Regions from separate parts of the Geodermatophilus sp. SYSU D00758 genome, predicted to be linked through region 1. Evidence: riboswitches for the same ligand, from Rfam matches in the RefSeq annotation. Region 1 holds a riboswitch; the other holds the start of a gene.

Evidence for each region. Region 1 has a riboswitch for S-adenosylmethionine ahead of thrC (threonine synthase). Riboswitches for the same ligand answer to the same signal wherever they lie in the genome.
Region 2: it holds a riboswitch for S-adenosylmethionine, as region 1 does, so the genes downstream of both, ACI8AC_RS11255 (bifunctional o-acetylhomoserine/o-acetylserine sulfhydrylase) here and thrC (threonine synthase) in region 1, are expected to answer to the same signal.

What each region holds. Positions count from the first base shown of each region.
Region 1 is NZ_JBJGYK010000013.1:105,808-109,003, forward strand. Features, by position in the region: gene ACI8AC_RS11760 (ABC transporter permease) at 1-809, shown strand, start outside; gene ACI8AC_RS11765 (HAD family hydrolase) at 857-1,678, opposite strand; SAM riboswitch class I at 1,738-1,854, shown strand; gene thrC (threonine synthase) at 1,867-3,186, shown strand.
Region 2 is NZ_JBJGYK010000012.1:141,491-144,686, forward strand. Features, by position in the region: gene ACI8AC_RS11245 (mechanosensitive ion channel family protein) at 1-780, shown strand, start outside; gene ACI8AC_RS11250 (hypothetical protein) at 777-1,274, shown strand; SAM riboswitch class IV at 1,337-1,452, shown strand; gene ACI8AC_RS11255 (bifunctional o-acetylhomoserine/o-acetylserine sulfhydrylase) at 1,498-2,790, shown strand; gene metX (homoserine O-acetyltransferase MetX) at 2,792-3,196, shown strand, end outside.

The DNA.
Region 1 (3,196 bases):
TGCGGCTGTCGGTGGAGCTGCGCCGCCAGTTCAAGCGCCGGCGCACCCTCGGCGTCCTGGCGCTGATGGTGGCCCTGCCGCTGATCCTCATCGGCGCCCTGCAGCTGGGCGGCAGCGAGGAGGCGGCGGAGAACAGCCGGATCAACCTGGTCGACGTCGCCACGGCCAGCGGCCTGAACTTCACGCTGTTCGTGCTGTTCGCCACGACGTCGTTCTTCCTCGTCGTGGTGTACGCGCTGTTCTTCGGCGACACGGTGGCCGTCGAGGCGCAGTGGGGCTCGCTGCGGTACGCGCTGGCCACGCCCGTCCCGAGGGCCCGCCTGCTGCGGCAGAAGTGGTACGCCGCGCTGGTGCTCTCGGTGGGGGCGCTGGTCACCCTCGTCGCCGTGGCGCTGGTGGCCGGCGGCATCGCCTTCGGCTTCGGCGACCTGCGGACACCGGTCGGGCTCACCCTCGACCAGGGCGAGGCGCTGCTCCGGCTGACCGGGATGGTCGGCTACCTCGCCGTCCACCTGCTCGTCGTCGGCACCCTGGCCTTCTGGCTCTCCACGATCACCGACGCACCGCTGGCGGCGGTCGGCGGCGCGGTGTTCACGATGTTCGTGTTCGCCATCCTCGACCAGGTGGAGCAGCTGGGGTCGATCCGTGACTGGTTCCCCACCGCGGAGGAGTTCGCCTGGACCGACCTCCTGCAGACCCCCGTCGACTCCGGCGACCTCTTCCGCGGGGTCGTCCAGTCGCTGGTGTACGCGGCGGTCTTCACCGCGCTGGGGTTCCGCCACTTCGCCCGCCGCGACGTCACGTCGTAGCAGGAGCGGAGTGCCACGGCGCGGGAAACGCGCCCGTGGCACTCCGCTCACAGGCTGGCGCGGACGGCCTGGGCCCAGCCCTCGCCCATCGGCGCACCGGTCACGGTCGCGTTGGGGACGGCGGCGATCCGGTCGGCCATCCCGTCGACGACCGCCCCGTTCGCGGTGATGAACAGCCGGCCGACCGCGGGTGCCATCTCCAGGTCGCTGACGCTGTCGCCGATCGCCACCGCGTCCTCCGGGCCCAGCCCCCGCCGCGCGAGGTCCCACGCGATCGCGGAGCCCTTGGAGATGCCGCGCGGCATGAGGTGGTAGACCCGCGGCGGGGCCGGGTCCGGCGCCAGCGTCATGCGGGTCGTCGCCGGGATCGCCCCGTTGTCCTTGAGGGTCAGCCAGCCCAGCCCGCGGGCGGCCAGGTCGGCGTCCACGGCCAGCGGGTCCACCCGGCCGCGCAGCAGCGCGTCGGTCGTGTGCGTGGCGTGCCACGGCGCGTGCCACTCCAGCCGGCCGGGGTGCGCGGCCACCAGGTCCTCGACGACGCCGAGCTCGGCCATCACCTCCATCGGCGTACGGCCGGCGTGCGCGGCGGGCAGCTCCCCGGTCATCCGGTGCACCCCGCGCCCGGCGTCCCAGCTGACCACCGAGCCCAGCTCGGCGATGGCGCCGTCCGCCGCGAAGATGCGCCCGGCCTCGACCACCTGCTCGAACGTCCGCCCGCTGACCAGCACCAGGGCCACGCCGGCCCGGTGCAGGTCGAGCAGCGCCGCCGCGGGGTCGGCGGTCAGGTCCCGGCCGGCGGTGTGCCAGAACGACCCCCGCGGGCCGACCATCGTGCCGTCGAGGTCGGTGTAGACGATGCGCGCGCTCACCCGCCCATCCTGGCCGGATCCGCGGGGGCGCCGGCCGCCCGGGTAGACTCCCACCGTTCCACTCATCCAGAGGGGCAGAGGGACACGGCCCGACGAAGCCCCGGCAACCGCCGCACTGCGGAAGGTGCCAATTCCGTCCCGCCCGGCTCGACGGCCCGGCGCGGGGAAGATGAGGAGGTAGTCGTCGCATGACCCTGACCGCTCCCAGCTCCACCAGGACGGACGCAGCTCTCCAGGCGGACTCCAGCGCGGGTGGCCCCGTCCCCCCGTGCCCGGCCCGCGGGCTGGTCTGCCGCAACTGCGGCGCGACCTTCGGCCTGATCGCCGAGCACGCCTGCGCCGAGTGCTTCGGCCCGCTCGAGGTCGACTACGACCCCGACCTGCTCAAGGCCGTCACGCGGGAGCAGATCGAGGCCGGCCCGCAGAACATCTGGCGCTACGCGGCCCTCCTGCCGGTCGGGCAGGACCCCGCCGACCGCGTCTCCCTCGACCCGGGCATGACGCCGCTGGTGCGCGCGGACCGGCTGGCCGCCGAGCTCGGCCTCACCGGCGGGCTGTGGGTCAAGGACGACTCGGCCAACCCCACCCACTCGTTCAAGGACCGCGTGGTCTCCCTGGCCGCCACCGCTGCCCGCCGCCTGGGGTACACCAAGATCGCCGCGGCCTCGACGGGGAACCTCGCCAACTCCGTGGCCGCGCACGCCGCCCGGGTCGGGCTGCCCTCCTACGTCTTCATCCCCGCCGACCTGGAGCCGGGCAAGGTCGTCCAGTCGGCCGTCTACGGGCAGACGCTGGTCGCCGTCGAGGGCTCCTACGACGACGTCAACCGGCTGACCAGCGAGCTCGCCGAGACCGACGAGTTCGAGGACACCGCGTTCGTCAACCAGAACGTCCGGCCCTACTACGCCGAGGGCTCCAAGACGATGGGCTACGAGATCGCCGAGCAGCTCGGCTGGCGGATCCCGGCCCAGGTCGTCATCCCCATGGCCTCGGGTTCACTGCTGACCAAGGTGGACAAGGCGTTCCGCGAGCTGGCCGCGGCCGGCATCGTCGAGGGCACCGAGTGGCGGGTGTTCGGCGCCCAGTCGGCCGGCTGCGACCCGATCGCGACGGCCTTCGACAACGGGTGGGACGTCGTCAAGCCGGTGAAGCCGACCGGCATCGCGAAGTCGCTCAACATCGGCAACCCCGCCGACGGGCCGTACGCGCTCGACGCCATCCGCCGCACCGGCGGCTCGGTCGGCCGGGTGGGCGACGCCGAGATCGTCCAGGGCATCCGCGACCTCGCGCGCACCACCGGCGTCTTCGCCGAGACCGCCGGCGGGGTGACCGTGGCGGTGCTGCGGCAGCTGGTCGAGGACGGCCGGCTGGACCCGAGCCGGGAGACCGTCGTCCTCAACACCGGTGAGGGGCTCAAGACCCTCGACCCGCTGCAGCCGGTCGTCGGGCCCACCCACCGCGTCGAGCCGTCCCTGCGGTCGGTCCGGTCGGCGGGGCTCATCGGCTGATTGGTACAGT
Region 2 (3,196 bases), on a different contig from region 1:
GCCACGGGCGGCGACGCGCTCGTCCGTTCCGAGGCGGCCAAGCACCGGCACTCGCTCACCCAGGTGCTCCGGTGGACGCTGATCGTGCTGATCTACACGATCGCCGTGTTCTTCGTGCTCGACCGGCTGAGCATCCCGGTGACCGGCCTGGTCGCGCCGGCCACGGTGTTGGGCGTGGGCCTCGGCTTCGGCGCCCAGCGGATCGTCGGGGACGTGCTGGCCGGGTTCTTCATCATCACCGAGCGGCAGTACGGGTTCGGTGACGTCGTCTCCATCCAGGTGGTGGGGGGCGGTGACCCGGCCGAGGGCACGATCGAGGACGTCACGCTGCGGATCACCCGGCTGCGCTCGGCGGACGGCGAGGTGGTGACGCTGCCCAACGGGCAGATCGTCAAGGTGGTCAACCTGTCCCGCGACTGGGCGCGCGCGGTCGTCGACGTCCCGGTGCCGACGGCGATGGACGTCACCCGCGTCAACGAGATCCTCCGCCAGGTGGGCGCCGAGGCCTTCCGCGACGAGCGGATGCGCCCCCTGCTGCTCGACCAGCCCAGCGTCATGGGCGTGGAGACCCTCGACCTCGAGCAGGTCAACGTCCGGGTGGTGGCCCGCACCCTGCCCGGCAAGCAGTTCGAGGTGGGCCGCGACCTGCGCGCCCGCATCGTCCACGCCTTCCGCCGCGAGGGCCTCAACCTGCCGACCCCGCCGACCGCGCCGCTGTCCGAGCAGGACGGCGGCCCCGTGCCGCAGCCGGCCGGTACCCGCACGGAGGGAGCCCGATGACCCCCGACGACAAGCTCCGCGGCGCCCCCAGCGTGCGGACCTCGCCGCCCGACGGCGCCCCGCGCCGCTCCGGCCTGCGCGGGATGATCCCGCACCACCTGGGCCGTGCCCGCACCTCCACGGTGGTGCTGGCGCTGCTGTTCGTCTCCCTCGGCGTCCTCTACCTGTACGTGCGGCCGGAGGTCTCCCCCTCCGGGGCGGCCACGCCCGCGGGGGAGCCGGCGCCGGTGACCTCCGAGGCCCCCGCGACGGCGACGACCCCGCCCGAGGAGACCGCCGAGCCGACCGACACCACGGACCCGTCCACCACCGAGCCCAGCACCGAGCCCACCACCGGGCCCACCACCGGGCCCACCACCGGGCCGACGACCAGGACCCCGACCACCCCGGCCCCCGGCTCCCCCGACGACGAGGAGCCGTCGACCACGACCCCGGCCGAGCCCACCGGCCCGGGGACGACGGAGGCACCGGCGGAGCCGACGACCGGCGGCTGACCGGGGCGGGCGCCCGTGACCGGTGTGACGGGCGGATCCCCGGCCTCCTATGATCGCGCCTGGCTCACGAGAGGCAGCGTCAAGCACCTGGCTGGCTGCCCGGCAACCTCGACTCCGTCCGAGGTGCTCCAGGGGAAGAGCCGGCCGGTCGGCGCCCGCCGCCCGGCAAGGACGGAGTCCTCCGTGCGCCGCGGGGTCTCCCGACCGAGAGGAGACCCGGCGCATGACCGACCCGAAGAGCTGGAGCTTCGAGACCCGGCAGATCCACGCCGGCACCAGCCCCGACCCGGCCACCGGCGCCCGCGCGCTGCCGATCTACGCCACCACCGCCTACCAGTTCCGCGACGCCCAGCACGCCGCCGACCTGTTCGCGCTGGCCGAGATGGGCAACATCTACACGCGGATCATGAACCCGACGCAGGACGCGCTCGAGCAGCGCGTCGCGTCGCTCGAGGGCGGCGTCGCCGCGCTCGCGGTCGCCAGCGGCCAGGCCGCGGAGACCCTGGCGATCCTCAACGTCGCCGAGGCCGGCGGCCACGTCGTCGCCTCCGCCTCGCTCTACGGCGGCACCTACAACCTGCTGCACCACTCGCTGCCCAAGCTGGGGATCACCGTCTCCTTCGTCGAGGACCCCGACGACCCGGAGAACTGGCAGTCGCTCGTCCGGGAGAACACCAAGGCGTTCTTCGCCGAGTCGATCGGCAACCCGAAGGGCGACGTGCTCGACATCAGCGCGGTGTCGGAGGTGGCCCACCGCAACGGCGTCCCGCTCATCGTCGACAACACCATCGCCACGCCCTACCTGGTCCGCCCGATCGAGTTCGGCGCGGACGTCGTGGTGCACTCGGCGACCAAGTACCTGGGCGGGCACGGCACCGCGATCGCCGGGATCATCGTCGACTCGGGCAACTTCTCCTGGACCGGCGGGAAGTTCCCCCAGTTCACCGAGCCCGACCCCACCTACCACGGTGTCGTGTACGCCGACCTGGGCGCGCCGGCCTTCGCGCTCAAGGCCCGTGTCCAGCTGCTGCGCGACCTCGGCCCGGCCATCTCCCCGTTCAACGCCTTCCTCGTCGTCCAGGGCATCGAGACGCTGTCGCTGCGCATGGAGCGGCACGTGGCCAACGCCCAGCGGGTCGCGGAGTTCCTCGAGGGCCACGACTCGGTGGACCGGGTGAACTACCCGGGCCTGCCGTCGTCCCCCTGGCACGCGGCGCAGCAGAAGTACGCCCCGCGGGGGGCCGGCGCCGTGCTCACCTTCGAGCTGCACGGCGGCGTCGAGGCCGGCAAGCGGTTCGTCGAGGCGCTGGAGCTGCACAGCCACGTGGCCAACATCGGCGACGTGCGCAGCCTGGTGATCCACCCGGCGTCGACCACGCACTCCCAGCTCACCCCCGAGGAGCAGCTGACCACCGGCGTGACCCCGGGGCTGGTGCGGCTGGCCGTGGGGCTGGAGGGGATCGACGACATCATCGCCGACCTGGAGGCCGGCTTCCGCGCGGCGAAGGGCGCCTGAGGTGGGCGGGGCCCGGGTCGCGGCCTGGGCCCCGCCGCGCCCGGGCGGCTGGCGCGAGGGCGACCCGCCCGGCGACCGGCGGTTCCTGGACCTGGAGGGACCGCTCCGCCTGGAGCGCGGCGGGACCCTCCCGTCGGTCCGGGTGGCGTACGAGACGTGGGGCACCCTCGCCCCCGGCGGCGGCAACGCCGTCCTCGTCGAGCACGCGCTGACCGGGGACAGCCACCTCACCGGGCCGGCCGGTCCCGGCCACCCGACGCCGGGCTGGTGGGCCGGCCTGGTGGGCCCCGGGGCGGCGCTGGACACCGACCGGCTCTTCGTCGTCTGCGCCAACGTGCTGGGCGGCTGCCAGGGGACGACGGGTCCCTCCTCCACGGCCCCGGACGGCGCACCGTGGGGCTCCCGG